DNA from 3 places in the Rhizobium sp. RSm-3 genome. Region 1 is predicted to be linked to each of the others. Evidence: predicted binding sites of a transcription regulator. Region 1 holds the regulator's gene; each other region holds the start of a gene.
The links. Region 1 encodes LexA, which represses DNA repair genes until DNA is damaged. Its sites were predicted from a motif close to TGTTCNNNNTGTGTTCNG; they were not measured.
Positions count from the first base shown of each region.

Region 2: the regulator LexA is predicted to act here: its motif matches at 3,235-3,252, upstream of uvrA (excinuclease ABC subunit UvrA).
Region 3: the regulator LexA is predicted to act here: its motif matches at 2,805-2,822, upstream of BBJ66_RS14545 (putative DNA modification/repair radical SAM protein).

Region 1 covers NZ_MAWZ01000027.1:27,193-32,892, reverse strand. The annotation lists gene eno (phosphopyruvate hydratase) at 1-216, opposite strand, end outside; gene kdsA (3-deoxy-8-phosphooctulonate synthase) at 358-1,203, opposite strand; gene BBJ66_RS21935 (VOC family protein) at 1,203-2,096, opposite strand; gene lexA (transcriptional repressor LexA) at 2,294-3,013, shown strand; gene BBJ66_RS21925 (ComEC/Rec2 family competence protein) at 2,994-5,423, opposite strand.
Region 2 covers NZ_MAWZ01000007.1:136,578-142,277, reverse strand. The annotation lists gene gyrA (DNA gyrase subunit A) at 1-908, opposite strand, end outside; gene BBJ66_RS10100 (MarC family protein) at 1,157-1,804, shown strand; gene BBJ66_RS33005 (hypothetical protein) at 1,736-2,251, opposite strand; gene BBJ66_RS10095 (single-stranded DNA-binding protein) at 2,582-3,091, opposite strand; gene uvrA (excinuclease ABC subunit UvrA) at 3,375-5,700, shown strand, end outside.
Region 3 covers NZ_MAWZ01000013.1:279,582-285,281, forward strand. The annotation lists gene carB (carbamoyl-phosphate synthase large subunit) at 1-1, shown strand, start outside; gene BBJ66_RS14540 (UdgX family uracil-DNA binding protein) at 116-1,567, opposite strand; gene BBJ66_RS14545 (putative DNA modification/repair radical SAM protein) at 1,567-2,799, opposite strand; gene greA (transcription elongation factor GreA) at 3,066-3,542, shown strand; gene BBJ66_RS14555 (glycosyltransferase family 4 protein) at 3,570-4,625, shown strand; gene BBJ66_RS14560 (dicarboxylate/amino acid:cation symporter) at 4,837-5,700, opposite strand, start outside.

The DNA of each region.
Region 1 (5,700 bases):
GGTATTGGCCGCATCGACCGCCTTTTGCACGCCCTTGCCGAGGTAGCGCTTGCCGCCGTCGCGCAGCTCGACTGCCTCATGCGCGCCGGTCGAGGCACCCGAGGGAACGGCCGCGCGGCCCATGCTGCCGTCTTCGAGATAGACATCGACTTCGACGGTGGGGTTGCCACGGCTATCGAGAATCTCGCGGGCGATGATATCGGTGATTGCAGTCATGGGTTCTTCCTGCTCGGTGGGTGATCAATCGTTCGAAGCCTGTCATAATCGAAGGCGTGCAAATTACAATGGCGCATTGCGGCACCCTCGACCTGCATGTCCGATCGTCGCTATAGCACGAACATGTCAGGCTTTTGACTGTCAGCCCTTGGCGACGGCGTCGAAGGCCAGCAGCTTTTCCAGAAGCCGCGGCATGTCCTTGAGATAGACCATGTTCGGGCCGTCGGACGGTGCGTTGTCGGGGTCCTGGTGGGTTTCGACGAAAACGCCGGCAATACCGGTCGCCACCGCTGCGCGCGCCAACGTTTCCACGAATTCCCGCTGACCGCCGGAAGAATCGCCCTGCCCGCCCGGCTGGGCCACGGAATGGGTGGCATCGAAGACGACGGGGGCGCCCATCGACGCCATGATCGGCAGCGAGCGCATGTCGGAAACCAGAGTGTTGTAACCGAAGGAGGCGCCGCGTTCGCAGAGCAGCACGTTCGGGTTGCCGCTGGCGTTGAGCTTCTTCAGCACATTCTTCATGTCCCAAGGGGCAAGAAACTGGCCCTTCTTGACATTGACCGCGCGGCCGGTCTCGGCGGCGGCGATCAGAAGGTCGGTCTGGCGGCAGAGGAAGGCCGGGATCTGCAGGACATCGACCACCTTTGCCACTTCGGCGCATTGCTCGGCGGTGTGAACGTCGGTCAGGACGGGAAAGCCGAACTCCTTCTTGAGATCGGCAAAGACCTGCATGCCCTTTTCAAGGCCGATGCCGCGCTCGGCCGAAAGCGAGGTCCGGTTCGCCTTATCGAAGGAACTCTTGTAGACGAGGCCGATGCCGAGCTTGGCACAGAGCTCCTTCAGCGTGCCGGCAACCATGAAGGCATGGTCGCGGCTCTCCATCTGGCAAGGGCCGGCAATCAGCGACAGGCGGCCGGTATTGGAAAAGGTGACCTGGCCTGCGCCCTCGCCGATCCTCACTTCCGAATTCGTATCAGTGCTCATCATCTTTCCTCGAAGGCGAAAAGCGTGCCCTGCCCGGGTGCCGGCTTCACCAGAATGCGATTGTTCTTGCGCGTGTATGTCACTCCGTTAGCAGCCAAATGTGCTTCTGTCACGGCAAGATCGGCAACAGCGAAGAGGATAGCCCGGCCGCGCAGGCCGCGGTCGGCGGAGGAGACGGCAACCTCGAAATAGGCCTCCAGCCCTTCCGGCGTCATCAGGCTGATTTTCGCATTCGGCGCCGCGATATTGACGCCGAAACCGGTTTTCTCGACGGCCGATTGCGCCATGGCAAGGCTGACGAAGCCGGCGAAGGCGGCGGCATCAGGCGCGCAGAGGGCGATCTCGGCGATGCCGGTGACGCCATTGGCATGCGTCTCCAGCGCGCCGCGGTCGGCCGGCAATGGATTGATGCGCTGGCAGGTGAAGAGAAAGAAATCGGGTGCCCGCAGATCACCTGCAAAGGCTAGTTTGAAGCTGCCGACGCTCTTAGAGCCGTCCGGCATTTTCATCGCCCGGCTGAACTCCAGCATGTCGCCGGCGTTCAATCCGCCTGCAATGAAGCTTTGATGGTCGAGGCCGGCATCTTCAGTGCCGAAAACCACCGCCGAAAGCCCTTCCTCGCCGCAACGGAAGCGGAAGGCCCGGTTGCGGGCGGTGAAGACATTGCCTTGCCGCGCTGATGCCTCGGTCTCCTCGACGCTCGCGATACCGAGCGGCTCCAGATAGGTCTTGTCGGCAAAGAAGACGCAGGCATTCTCCGTTCCGAAGGGATGGCGGGCATCGGCGGCAACGGTGAAGCCGAGCTTGCCGAGCCTTTCGCGCGCCAGATCGATATTGACGACGGGCAGCACGACATGATCCAGCGGGTGCGGCTTGGCGGAATGCGTGTTCATGATATCCCCTCCTGCAATCGCGAAGAGATGTGCGACGACGCCATCCTCAATGCAAGACATGTGTGCCAATCCGGCGAATGAAAATAAAAATCTCAACGAGTTGGCGCCAAGTTTTACGGAAATTTAGCTACTTGCGGAACACATATGGAACATATAGTGTCTGTTCTGGATTTGTTTCAATCAGGGGTCACACGTCGATGCTCACGCGCAAACAACAGGAGCTTCTCCTTTTCATTCACGAGCGCATGAAAGAATCCGGCATTCCGCCCTCTTTCGACGAGATGAAGGATGCCCTGGATCTGGCCTCGAAATCCGGCATTCACCGGCTGATCACAGCACTCGAGGAACGCGGTTTCATTCGCCGCCTACCGAACCGCGCCCGGGCGCTCGAGGTCATCAAGCTTCCCGAGGCCTACAGCCCCAGCATCCAGCCCCGGCGCGGCTTTTCGCCGAGCGTCATCGAGGGCAGCCTCGGCAAGCCCCAGCCGGTCGCCGCCCCCGCGCCTGTCAAACCCGTCGCCGACAACGGCAACTCGGTCTCGGTGCCAGTCATGGGCCGAATCGCTGCCGGTGTTCCGATCTCAGCGATCCAGAACAACACCCACGACATCGTCGTTCCCTCAGACATGCTCGGCTCCGGTGAACATTACGCGCTGGAGGTGAAAGGCGATTCGATGATCGACGCCGGCATTTTCGACGGCGACACGGTGATCATCCGCAACGGCAGCACCGCAAGTCCCGGCGACATCGTCGTCGCCCTGGTCGACGACGAGGAGGCGACGCTGAAGCGCTTCCGGCGCAAGGGCGCGTCGATCGCGCTTGAAGCGGCCAACCCTGCTTATGAGACCCGGATCTTCGGACCGGACCGCGTCAAGGTGCAGGGCAAGCTCGTCGGCCTCATTCGCCGCTATCACTGACGCTGGACGGGCCGGTTTCGGCAAAACTGTTGCTGCGCCAGTCATAGGCACGTTGGCGCATCCACGGCCGCGACAGGCTCTCGAATGCGGTTGCGACCTCCAGGCCGGCAGCCGCGAAGCGCAATTCGACGGAACCGGTCCTGCGCAACGTCTCACCGGTGAAGAGCGTCGCGCCTGAGCGGCAGCTGTTGAACCGCAGACGGACAGCCGTCACGACAATATCGGCCGCATCGCAGGCCGGACCGAGATAGGCGGCATTGTCGATGACCGTTACCACGCGGCCATTGCCAAGCCTTGATGTGCACCAGGCCTTCTTGACGCAGGAAAAGCGGTTTGCTTCGCCGCCCGCGGCCGCCGCCCGCATCGCCGTCCTCGCTTCGTTCTGCTGATCGCGGGAAAGCCTGACGCGGCGGTCTTCTCCCTCCGGCGGGATAGCGGGGCCGTCCAGCATCGTCGGCGGGTGATGGGTCGGCAGGACCAGCGCTCTCTGCCACTGGTCGAAGATGAAATCCGGCGGGTTTTCACGGTTGGAAGCCATTGCCGCCCCTGCAACGAGCGCGACCAGGCTGCCATCCTCCGAAATCACCAAATCCGGCGGCCGGGGGACCGGCAGAACCAGCAGGATGAGCGTCGAGACGGCGAGGATCAATGTACCGACATGGCGCAGCCGGGTGCGCAGCAGCGTCAGCAGCAGGAAGCCTGCCACGGCCACGGCGAAATACCAAGCGGGCAAACGGCCGACGCCGATATCGCCGCCCCAGCCGGACACCGTCTTGGCGACAGCGATTACCAGGTCGAGGCCGAAGCCGACCACCTCCCAGAGTGGAGCGTCCAGACCGAACGGCATCAGCAACATCGCCAGCAGCCCGGCCGGCATGACGATGAAGGAGATGATCGGCATCGTCGCGAGGTTTGCCGGCAGGCCGTAAGCGGTCAGCCGATGAAAATGCTCGATCGAAAACAGCGCCGTGGAAAAACCGCCGATCAGCGAGGTCAGTAGGACACCGCCGAAGAAACCGGCGACGGCCACGACCGGCCGGAAGATCGGCAGCTTGAGCAAGGCGTTTTCGCGGATGCGCCGGTCCTTCCACAGCTGATAGCCCGATACCAGTGCCAATGTGGCGGCAAAGGACATCTGGAAGCTCGGCCCCAAGACTTCGGAGGGTGAAATGACGATGATGACTAGCGCCGAGAGAACGACATTGCGCAGGCTGATCGACGGCCGATCGAAGAAGACGGCAATCAGCATGATGGCCATCATGATGAAGGCGCGTTCGGCCGAGACACCGAAGCCGGAGATCAGGAAGTAGGCGGTGACGGCAATGAGCGCGCCTGATGCGGCGATCTTCTTCGTCGGATAGGCCTGAGCGACGGCCGGAAAGAGACTGAGCAGCATGCGGAAGCCGACGAAGAAAATGCCGGCCGACAGCGCCATGTTGAGGCCCGAGATCGCGACGATATGGGCAAGGCCCGACTGGCGCAGCGCCTCCGTCGTCGCATTCGAGATGGCGCGCCGCTCGTCGGTCACCAGCGCGGCGGCGAAGGCGCCGGTGTCGCCGGGCAGGATCGACCGTATGCGGTCGCCGATGCTGCTGCGCAGCCGGTAAAGCCATTCGAGCAGCGCTTCCGACGTCGATCTTGCCGCTTGCGGACCCGCCTCCAAATCCTTCTCCGGAGCGCCATAGAAGAAGCCGTTGGCGCCGATGCCGTCGAAATAGGCGCCGAAGGAGAAGTCGTTGAGTTCGGGAAGTGCGGGGCCTGAGGGCGGCGTCAGCCGTGCCCTGCCGGTGACGATGTCGCCGATCTCGAAAGGCGTGTCGGCGCCGCGGACAATCGCGGTTATGCGCCCCGGCGACCGCTTCAACTCCGGCGCTTCAGTGCCGGTGACGGCAAGAATGTAGCGCCAGCGCCCACGGCCGTCGCCTTCGCGCCGTTCGACACGGCCGGTCACCGTCGTCGTCACCGAGGAATCGAGGATAACGGTCGAAGCCCGCCAGCTCTCGAACTGTGCGCAGAGCATGCCGCAGACCACAAGTGCCAGCGCCAGCAGCGTTGCCCGCAATGCCGTCCGGCTGCGGCCGGTCATCAGAACAGCGATCGTCAGCACCGACAGCGAGAGTAGCGATGCAAAAAGCGGAAAATCGGATGCCGCGAGAAACCAGAAGGCGGCGCCGGCGCCAAGGAAGACCGGTGAAAGCAGCAGCAGGCGGCCGTGATCTGCCTCCTCGCCCAGCATGTGCTTGCAGGCCCGCAGCGAATGCCGGGCCGCAGCCGGCAGCCGGTGGCGCCAGGGTGTCGCCGACTGCGTCCTTGCCGGTCGCGCCACCACGGCAGGCGGAGAAAAACCGGAGGAGCCGGCTGAGCCGGCGCCAGCTTCCGGCCGCAATTCGACTGTCGTCAGTTCCTGCATACGCCGCCCAAGGTCACCCGCGAAGGCGGTCAGAATGCAACCTCCAATCAAATCCGGCAAGAATAATCGATTGAAATGTGAGGGAAAATCGCGAGCGCCAAAAGGCCAGTCGAATCATTGGTTTCCGATATGCGCGCTGCTCATCGCTGCAGTGCCTAAAAGGTGATACTGCAATGCACAAAATGCCGTCACGGTAACTTGGCATTAGCTTCGCGATCATATAGCTATCGGTGAGGACGCTTAACCCCTATGGCGCTTTTATGGCGCCACCGCCATT
Region 2 (5,700 bases), on a different contig from region 1:
GATTCGTCGCGCAGATCGGAGATGCCTTCGATGCGCTTGTCGCGCACCAGCTCGGCCATCTTCTCGATCATCGTCGCCTTGTTCACCTGGTAGGGAATCTCGGTGATGATGATCTGCTCGCGGTCGCCGCGCATCGGCTCGATGGCCGCAACGCCGCGCATGATGACCGAACCACGGCCGGTCTCATAAGCCGAGCGAATGCCGGCACGGCCGAGGATCTTCGCACCCGTCGGGAAGTCGGGGCCGGGAATGATCTGCATCAGTTCCGGCAGTTCGATGGCCGGATCGTCGATCAGCGCAATGCAGCCGTCGATGACTTCCGACAGGTTGTGCGGCGGAATGTTGGTCGCCATGCCGACGGCGATGCCGCCGGCGCCGTTGACCAGCAGATTCGGGAACTTGGCGGGCACGACGACCGGCTCGGAGAGCGTGCCGTCGTAGTTGTCGCGGAAATCGACGGTTTCCTTGTCGAGATCGTCGAGCAGCGAATGGGCAGCCTTTTCGAGGCGGCATTCGGTGTAACGTTCGGCCGCCGGCGGATCACCGTCGACCGAGCCGAAATTGCCCTGACCGTCGATCAGCGGCAGACGCAGCGACCAGGGCTGGGCCATGCGGGCCAGCGCATCATAGATCGCCGAATTGCCGTGCGGATGGTATTTACCCATCACATCGCCGGTGACGCGGGCGCATTTGACGTATTTCTTGTTCCAGTCGATGCCGAGCTCGGACATGCCGTAGAGGATGCGCCGGTGCACGGGCTTCAGGCCGTCGCGCACGTCGGGCAGCGCGCGGCTGACGATGACGCTCATGGCGTAATCGAGATACGACCGCTGCATTTCCTCCATGATGGAGATGGGCTCGATGCCTGGCGGGAGCTTCCCGCCGCCGGGGGGTGTTTGCTCAGTCAAAACAGATCACGATCTCTTCTAGAATCACTTGAAGATTTATAGCGGAAAGCCCGTTCCCGCGCCAATTTCACGCGGCGTTTTGAACAGGCTTTTGCGGCTTAAAGAGGGTAAAACATGTAAGTTGCGCGGCCGAACCGGAGAAATCCGCCGCAGGCCGCCGCGGGATATTTGCCAAATCGGAATACCCGCTTCACAATCATAAAACCACGCATAAAAACCACGCAACTATATGGGGTTCTCGAGAGACGATGGCAAGCGCCGACCTATTGATCAACGCCTTCACGACGCTCATCGTCACCATCGATCCGCCGGGGCTGGCCCCGATCTTCCTGGGGCTGACGACCGGCATGAGCCGCGCCCAGCGCACGCAGGTGGCGCTGCGCGGCTCGACCATCGCCTTCATCATCCTCGCCGTCTTCGCGCTGTTCGGGGCCGGCGTGCTCGGCGTGCTCGGCATTTCGATCGGCGCCTTCCGCATCGCCGGCGGCCTGCTGCTCTTCTGGATTGCCTTCGAGATGGTGTTCGAACGGCGCCAGGAGCGCAAGGAGAAGGCCACCGAGGCGGCCGTCACCAAGGATCATATCGAAAATATCGCCGTCTTTCCGCTCGCCTTGCCGCTGATCGCCGGTCCCGGTGCGATCTCCGCGACGATCCTGCTTGCCGGCACGCTGCCGACCTCCGTCGAAAAAGCCCAGCTGATCGCCGTCATCGCCGCCAATCTGCTGCTGACCTTCCTGATGCTGCTGATTGCCGAACGGCTCGACCGTTTCCTCGGCGTCACCGGCCGGGCGATCCTGACACGGCTCCTCGGCGTCATCCTCGCCGCCCTAGCGGTGCAATTTGTCGTCGACGGCGCGAAAGCGGCACTTAATCTGATCAGCGCGACGCCGCATTAATGCATGCCGCAGCGAGCGTGCGGCGGCTTGCGATAAAGAGATGCGGAAATGCGTGGCAATCGAAGCTGAAACATAACGACACTCTTTAGGCAGCCAGAAGTGCGAACGCCTCTTCGGCGTTTCAGGAACTTGCGTCATCGTCAAAGCGCGTAGGATAGCCCTCGTCAACTCGCGAAAACCGTCTATCGACGAACCGATATCCGAATGGGCCATACGATCAAATGAGAGAATGCCAAAACTGGGTGCACTTTCGCGCAGATCCTCTACTCCCCTGAAAAGGGCCGGCAGGTACTCTGCTGCAAATCCGGCAAGCACTTTGTGGTAACTGGGAGCAAGCGATAGGGGCCAACTCTCGCCATTGAAAGGCTCAATTGGGACGTCCACCCGCAGGCCTTGCGCATTTGCGGACTGATCCAGGCTTGCTGACAGCAGGCCATATACGGTCATGCCCCCAACCGGTCGAGCTATTTCCACAGCCACGCTTTTCCGGTGGGGGATGCCTTCTCCACCGGCGAAAGCCCTACTCTCCCAAAGATGGCATCGCGTCGGTTCAATCGAGGGCGGCGCCTCGTCCAACCAAAGTCGGAGGCAGGCACCGGAGGTTTTCTCAAAGGTGTGGCAACTCATTCAGAAATTCCCCAGAGGCTTTTGCAATGCCGCCCCATCCAGGGCTTCAGTTGCAGTGGAAAATGCCATCGTCGCGACCAAAGAAAAAGAGCATGACGCCGTCCAGGGCATCATGCTCTCAATTCTTATTCAAACCAGGATCGGCACCGATCAGAACGGGATGTCGTCGTCGAGATCCCGCGAGAAGTTGCCGCCGCCACCGCCGCGGCTTGGCGATGATGAGGGAGCCGGGGCGCCGTAGTCGTCGCCATAATCATTGTTGCTGCTGCCGCCACGACCGCCGCCGGAGCTTGCACCGCCGCCTTCACCGCGGCCGTCGAGCATGGTCAGCGTCGAACCGAAGCCCTGCAGCACCACTTCCGTCGAGTAGCGGTCCTGGCCCTGCTGGTCCTGCCATTTGCGGGTCTGAAGCTGGCCTTCGATATAGAGCTTGGCGCCCTTCTTCACATATTGCTCGACGACCTTGCATAGGCCCTCGTTGAACACGACGACCGTGTGCCATTCGGTCTTTTCACGGCGCTCGCCGGAATTGCGGTCGCGCCAGGTCTCCGAGGTCGCGATACGGAGATTGGCGATCGGCCGGCCATCCTGCGTGCGGCGGATTTCCGGGTCCGCACCGACGTTTCCAATCAGAATTACCTTGTTTACACTACCAGCCATGCTTCACACCCTGCCTGCCGCCCTGCCCGGCGGCGTTAATCGATCAGCGCACCTTAAACCATCGCGGACCGCCGATGCGCGTAAACGGTCGTTCATCCACATGTTTATCCCATCAGAAAACCGCATGCATTCATCAGGAATTTTGTTCTTTATTTGTTCTAGTTTATCCGTATGATCCTGTCAACAGAATCGAAAACCTTGACCCTAGTTGACATTCAGCCTCGACTCGCCGGTCGGCATCACTAAATAAGGGCTGTTATCCCAAAGGACCAAAGCTGAGACGATGAGCGAACTGAAGACGATCTCCATCCGCGGCGCGCGCGAGCATAATCTCAAGGGCATCGATCTCGATCTGCCGCGCAACAAGCTGATCGTCATGACCGGGCTTTCGGGCTCCGGCAAGTCCTCGCTTGCCTTCGACACGATCTATGCCGAGGGCCAGCGCCGTTATGTCGAGAGCCTGTCGGCCTATGCCCGGCAGTTCCTCGAAATGATGCAGAAGCCCGACGTCGACCAGATCGACGGGCTGTCGCCGGCGATCTCGATCGAACAGAAGACCACCTCGCGCAATCCGCGCTCGACTGTCGGCACCGTCACCGAGATTTACGACTATATGCGCCTGCTCTTTGCCCGTGTCGGCGTTCCCTATTCGCCGGCGACCGGCCTGCCGATCGAGAGCCAGACCGTCAGTCAGATGGTCGACCGCATCCTCGATTTCGGCGAAGGCACCCGTCTTTATATTCTCGCGCCGCTCGTGCGCGGGCGCAAGGGCGAATACAAGAAGGAACTGGCGGAGCTGATGAAGAAGGGCTTCCAGCGCGTCAAGGTCGACGGCCAGTTCTACGAGATCGCCGAGGCGCCGGTGCTCGATAAAAAATACAAGCACGATATCGACGTGGTGGTCGACCGCATCGTCGTGCGCTCGGATGTCTCGGCCCGCCTGGCCGACAGTCTGGAAACCTGCCTGAAGCTCGCCGACGGGCTAGCTGTCGCCGAATTCGCCGACAAGCCGCTGCCGCCGGAAGAGACTTCGGCCGGCGGCTCGGCCAACAAGTCGCTGAACGAGACGCATGAGCGCGTGCTGTTTTCGGAAAAATTCGCCTGCCCGGTTTCCGGCTTCACCATTCCGGAGATCGAGCCGCGACTGTTCTCCTTCAACAATCCCTTCGGCGCCTGCCCGACCTGCGACGGCCTCGGCGCCCAGCAGAAAATCGATCCGGATCTGATCGTGCCGGAGCCCGAACGGACGCTGCGCGACGGGGCGATCGCCCCCTGGGCCAAGTCGACTTCGCCCTACTACAACCAGACGCTTGAGGCGCTCGGCAAACATTACGGCTTCAAGCTCGGGACGCGCTGGAACGATCTTTCCGACGAGGCCAAGGATGTCATCCTCAACGGCACCGACGACAAGATCGAATTCCATTATGCCGACGGCGCCCGCTCCTATACGACGCAGAAGAATTTCGAAGGCATCATCACCAATCTCGAGCGGCGCTGGAAGGAGACCGATTCCGCCTGGGCGCGCGAGGACATCGAGCGCTTCATGTCGGCGGCCCCCTGCCCGTCCTGCAACGGCTTCCGCCTGAAGCCGGAGGCCTTAGCGGTGAAGATAAGCACGCTGCATATCGGCGAAGTCACCGGCATGTCGATCCGCGTCGCCCGCGACTGGTTCGAGACGCTGCCGGCCAGCTTCAATGCCAAGCAGAACGAGATTGCCGTGCGCATCCTCAAGGAAATCCGCGACCGGCTGCGTTTCCTCAACGATGTCGGCCTGGAATATCTCAGCCTGTCGCGCAATTCCGGCACGCTGTCGGGCGGCGAAAGCCAGCGCATCCGGCTAGCCTCGCAGATCGGCTCGGGGCTGACCGGCGTGCTCTACGTGCTCGACGAGCCGTCGATCGGCCTGCATCAGCGCGACAATGCCCGGCTGCTCGACACGCTGAAGCACCTGCGCGACATCGGCAACACCGTCATCGTCGTCGAACATGACGAGGATGCGATCATGACGGCCGACGACGTGGTCGATATCGGACCCGCCGCCGGCATTCACGGCGGCCAGGTCATTGCCCACGGCACGCCGCAGGACATCATGGACAATCCGCAGTCGCTGACCGGAAAATATCTCTCAGGCGAACTCGGCGTTCCCGTTCCAAACGAGCGCCGCAAGCAGAAGAAGGGCCGCGAGATCAAGGTGGTCGGCGCGCGCGGCAACAACCTGAAGAACGTCACGGCCTCGATCCCGCTCGGCGTCTTTACGGCGGTGACCGGCGTCTCCGGCGGCGGCAAATCCACCTTCCTGATCGAGACGCTGTATAAATCAGCGGCTAGGCGGGTGATGGGCGCGCGCGAAAACCCGGCCGATCACGACCGCATCGACGGCTTCGAGCATATCGACAAGGTGATCGATATCGACCAGTCGCCGATCGGCCGCACGCCGCGCTCGAACCCGGCGACCTATACCGGCGCCTTCACGCCGATCCGCGACTGGTTCGCCGGCCTGCCGGAAGCCAAGGCGCGCGGCTACCAGCCGGGCCGCTTCTCCTTCAACGTCAAGGGCGGGCGTTGCGAGGCCTGCCAGGGCGACGGCGTCATCAAGATCGAGATGCACT
Region 3 (5,700 bases), on a different contig from region 1:
AGATTGGAGCAATTCCAGCAAAAGTGTGCCGCGGTTTTGCGTCCGGAATTGCGTAAGAACAAAGAGAAAGCGTCACCGCTCGCCAAGCGGTGACGCGACTTCAAGCAGAATCTATCTATTCGGCTGACGTCATAAGCCGCTGAATTTTCCTCATATCCTGGCGAAAGCGCACCATTTCCTCCGCCTTCAGCCGTTCGTCGGGAATGCGCAGCAGATAGGATGGATGCACCGTCACGAAGAGCGTGCGTCCTCCTTCGATCGCCATCGCCTTTCCCCTCACGTCCTGCAGGCGCTCTTTCACATCTGTCAGCGCCGCAACCGCCGTCGCCCCCATGGCGACAATCAGTTTCGGCTTGATGAGCGCCAGTTCCAGATCCAGCCACCAGCGGCAATGCTTCACCTCGCCCATATTGGGTTTCTGATGGATCCGGCGTTTGCCGCGCGGCTCATATTTGAAGTGCTTGACCGCATTGGTGACATAGAGAGCCGAGCGGTCGATGCCGGCTTCGGCAATCACCTGATCGAGCAGCTTGCCGGCCGGACCGACGAAGGGGCGCCCGGCAATATCCTCCTGATCACCCGGCTGCTCGCCGACGAACATCACCGCCGCATCACGCGGCCCCTCGCCGAAGACGGTCTGCGTCGCCTTGGCGTGCAGCGGACAGCGGGTGCAGACGGCAGCCTCGGCGCGCAGGGCTTCGAGCGTGCCGGCCGGCGCCTCGGGTTCGGCAGGGATATTGCGCGCCGCCTCCTGCAGCCGGTCGTGAAAAGGCAGCGATTGCGTCGCCTCGCGCGCGGCCATGGCCCGCACCTGGCTTTCCGCAGCGGCGATCAGACCCGGGATGAGATCGGCCTCCGGCAGGTTCTTCCAGTATTTTTTCGGCATTTCCGCCTGCATCGCCTTCAGCTTCAGCCGCGCCGGATTGAAGATGCTGGCATAATAGGTGCGCCAGAGTTCATCGGTGGCATCGGTGAGATTGGGCTTCTCGCACGGCGCATCGTTCATCGTCAGCCGTTCGCCATCCCAGGCCGCCGATCCCTTGGGCGTAGCGATCAGCCAGTCCATGTCGGTGAAACGGCGTTGGAAGAACGGTGCGGCACGCCTGACGATATGATGGTCCGGCTCGAACCAGGCGATGAATTTTCGGCGGCCCGCCGCTGCCGCACCAACCTCTTTGAATCGGACGAAGGCCGTCATCTTGTGGGCGTCGCGTCGGACATTTTTTGCCATCAGCCGAGCACGCACGACATCCTCGTCGGAGGCCACCTCCAGCAGTTGCCGGTCCAGTTGCAGCCGCCAGAGCAGGCGGTAAAGCAGGGAGAAGCGCGCCGGGTCGGAATGGCAAAGCACCGTCTCCGCAAGCTCGATAAAGGCCGGCGGCACCGTCATCGGCTTGCGTGTCACAGGCGCCGGCGGCATGGCGTCGCGTTGGAACGCAAGATCCGCCTCTGCGCTTTTTTCCCGCCAGTCGATCTCCTCGGGCACTATGCCGGCGGCCGCGAAGGCGCGTGCGGCATCGCGCCATTCGGCAAGATCGCCGCGTCCTGCAAGCACGACCCGGCGCATCATAGCAACGACAATTGTTCGGGTTTCGGCTCGAACATGGCGCGAAGATCCGGGCGGTCGATCAGCCGGCGCGGTGACCATCCCTCAGCCGAGATGAAGGTTTGCACCCTCTTGAGCGAGATGCCGAGCCGCGAGAGATCGTCGAGCCGCAGGCGGCGAAAGCGGCGGGCCGAAACAATGGCTTTGACGGTCTTGGTGCCGAGACCGGGCACGCGCAGCAAGCGCTCGCGCTCGGCCTTGTTGATATCGACGGGGAATTCGGCCCGGTTGGCGAGCGCCCAGGCAAGTTTCGGGTCGAGGTTCAGATCGAGCATGCCCCCTGCCTGATTGGCGGTGATCTCGTCGATGCCGAAACCATAGAACCGATAGAGCCAGTCGGCCTGATAGAGCCGGTGTTCGCGCATCAGCGGCGGCTTGATCAGCGGCAGGTTCTTCGACGAATCCGGGATCGGGCTGAAGGCCGAATAATAGACGCGCTTCAGGCCGTAGCTGCTGTAAAGCCGGCCGCTGGTCGCAAGGATCGTCGCATCATTCGCGCCGTCGGCGCCGACGATCATTTGCGTGCTCTGGCCGGCCGGCACGAAGCGCTGACGCTTCTTCGTGCGCAGCGTCGGCTCGCCGGCGGCCTCGATCTTCAGCCTCAGATCGCCCATCGATCGGCGGATATTGGCGGGTTTCTTTTCCGGCGCAAAGCGGCTGATGCCGTTATCCGTCGGCAACTCGATATTGAGCGACAGCCGGTCGGCAAACAGCCCCGCCTCCTCGATCAGCCGCGGCGACGCCTCGGGGATCGATTTCAGATGGATATAACCACGAAAATTATGGGTCACGCGCAGTTCGCGGACGATGCGGACCATCTCTTCCATCGTGTAATCGGACGAGCGGATAATGCCGGAGGAAAGGAACAGGCCCTCGATATAGTTGCGGCGGTAGAATTCCAGCGTCAGCCAGACAACTTCCTCGGGCGTGAAACGCGCCCGCTCGACATTGCTCGACGAGCGATTGACGCAATAGGCGCAGTCGTAGGTGCAGAAATTGGTCAACAGTATTTTCAGAAGCGAAATGCATCGCCCGTCCGGCGCATAGGCATGACAGATGCCGGATCCCTCGGTCGAACCGAGCCCGCCGCTTGTTCCCGAATCGCGTTTCACCGTGCCGCTGGAGGCACAGGAAGCATCATATTTGGCGGCGTCGGAAAGGATGGCCAAGCGTTCTGTTAGCGACTTCTTCATTAGTATGTTCACTATATGTTCTTGCGCGTAAAGTCAATGACGGCAATTCCGCTTTGGCCGCGTTTTTACGGCGGGGCACCGGCTGTCGCGGCGGCCTGCATTTCGTTCATGCGAATTTTCTGGAAATCGGCCTTGGCGATCTGCTATAAGCACTTAACTAGTATTGTGGCACGGTTCCGAAGCTCCCCTTCGGGACCGGTTTTCTTTTGTGTGTGCCTGACTGCGTGAAGCGGGGACGGCGGCCACAGGGAGTGAAGGACAGAAAAATGGTTGATAAGGTACCGATGACACAGGGTGGTTTCGTCAAGCTGCAGGAAGAGCTGCGCTGGCGTCAGCAGGAGGAGCGCCCGCGAATCATCGAGGCGATCGCCGAAGCCCGTGCTCATGGCGACCTTTCCGAAAACGCCGAATATCACGCCGCCAAGGAAGCCCAGAGCCACAATGAAGGCCGCATCAGCGAACTGGAAGATCTGACGGCGCGCGCCGAGGTCATCGACCTCACCAAGATGTCGGGCGACAAGATCAAGTTCGGCGCCAAGGTGAAGCTCGTCGACGAGGACACCGAGGAAGAAAAGACCTATCAGATCGTCGGCGACCAGGAAGCCGACGTCAAGGCCGGCCGCATCTCCATCTCCTCCCCGATCGCGCGTGCGCTGATCGGCAAGGAAGTCGGCGATTCCATCGAGGTCAATGCGCCCGGCGGCTCCAAGGCCTACGAAATTCTCCAGGTTTCCTGGGGCTGATCGCCCGCCACAGACGAGACCCCTCCCTTGCCTGATATGCGTGACGTCGAGATCATCGCGCCCAATTTCAAGCGCCGGCTCTCCGGCGTCACGTCGACCATCGTCCAGCTCATCCCCTGCCAGATTCGGCTCGGTGTCAGGATTGCAACCCTCGGCCCCGGCCTGCCGGAGGGTCTGCCGAAGCTGCGATGGTCGCAGCTCCCTGGTCTCTGGCGCCCGCCGGCGCGCCGGCGCCGGCGTGTCTGGCACGCCCGCCGCAACAATGAGATGGCCGTCGGCATCCTGCTTCGCCATCTGCTGCGCATGCCGCTGAAACTCGTCTTCACATCGGCGGCGCAACGCCGCCACACCGCCTATACGAAATGGCTGATCCGCCGCATGGACGCTGTCATTGCGACCAGCGACCGCTCCGGCTCGTTCCTCGAGGTGCCGCACACGGTCATCCAGCACGGCGTCGATCTTAGCCTGTTCCATCCGCCGGAAACGGCGGAAGACGGTATTGCCGCCACCGGCCTGCCCGGCCGCTATCTCGTCGGCTGTTTCGGCCGCGTGCGCCACCAGAAGGGCACCGATCTTTTCGTCAAGGCGATGATCGAGCTCTTGCCGCAGCACCCGGAATGGACGGCTGTTGTTTCCGGCCGGGTGACGGCGGAGCACACGGCCTTCGCAGACAAGCTCAAGGCCGATGTCGCGGCCGCCGGCCTCGGCGACCGCATTCTCTTCCTCGGCGAAGTGCCCGATATCAAGGTCTGGTATCGCCGCCTGACACTCTACGTCGCCCCCTCCCGCAACGAGGGCTTCGGCCTGACGCCGCTCGAAGCCATGGCTTCGCGAACGGCGGTGGTGGCATCGGACGCCGGCGCCTATGCCGAACTCATCGCCGAAGGCGAGACCGGCTCGGTCGTCGCCGCCGGCAACGGCGAAGCGCTGACGCGGGCCATCGCCCCCTATATCGCCGATCCCGGTCTGGCGATCGCGCATGGCGAGAATGCACTGCGCCATGTCAGGGCGAATTTTGCGCTGGAGAAGGAAGCAAACGCGATCAGCGCCATTTACGATCGCCTTCTCGGCGACAACCGCTGAAGAGTAAAGCGAAACGGCCCGTTGGATAACGGGCCGCAACCCCTCCTTCGTCATGCTCGGGCTTGTCCCGAGCATCTGCCTTCGGTCGATAGGGCAGCAGATCCTCGGCACAAGGCCGAGGATGACGATGAATAGAGAACGAAATCATCAATAAGCAAACGGCCCGCTGTAGAACGGGCCGCTGCAAAGAATATCGACGATTTGGCTGGTTTTACTCAGCTGGCTGCAGTCCGCCAGCCGGAGTGCCCTCTTCTGCCTGGCCGCCCAGGGCTCTGGAAAGCTGCGCTGTATCCAGTTCGTTTTCCCAACGCGCCACGACGATCGTCGCAACGGCATTGCCGACGAGGTTGGTCAGCGCCCGGCATTCCGACATGAAGCGGTCGATGCCGAGGATGAGCGCCATGCCGGCGACCGGCACGGAGGGCACGACCGAGAGCGTCGCGGCAAGGGTGATGAAGCCTGCGCCGGTGATGCCGGCGGCACCCTTGGAGCTCAGCATCGCCACCAGCAGCAGCAGGATCTGGTCACCCCAGGAGAGATTGATACCGGTTGCCTGGGCGATGAACAGGGCTGCCAGCGTCATGTAGATGTTGGTGCCGTCGAGATTGAAGGAATAGCCTGTGGGGATGACGAGGCCGACAACCGAGCGCTTGCAGCCGGCCTTTTCCATCTTGTTCATCAGGCCCGGAAGTGCGGCCTCCGAAGACGAGGTGCCGAGAACCAGCAGCAGCTCTTCCTTGATGTAGCGCAGCAGCGCCAGGATCGAGAAGCCGTTATAGCGGGCGACGGCGCCGAGAACGACGAGAACGAAGAGCAGCGAGGTGATGTAGAAAGTGCCGATCAGCATGGCGAGGTTGGCGATCGAGCCGATGCCGTACTTGCCGATGGTGAAGGCCATGGCGCCGAAAGCGCCGATCGGGGCGGCCTTCATCAGGATGGCGACGAGCTTGAAGACCGGAGCCGTCAGGGCGTTGAGGAAATTGACAACCTGCTCGCCCTTCTCGCCGACCATGGCAAGCGCGACGCCGAAGAGCACCGAGAAGAACAGCACCTGCAGAATATCGCCATCGGCAAA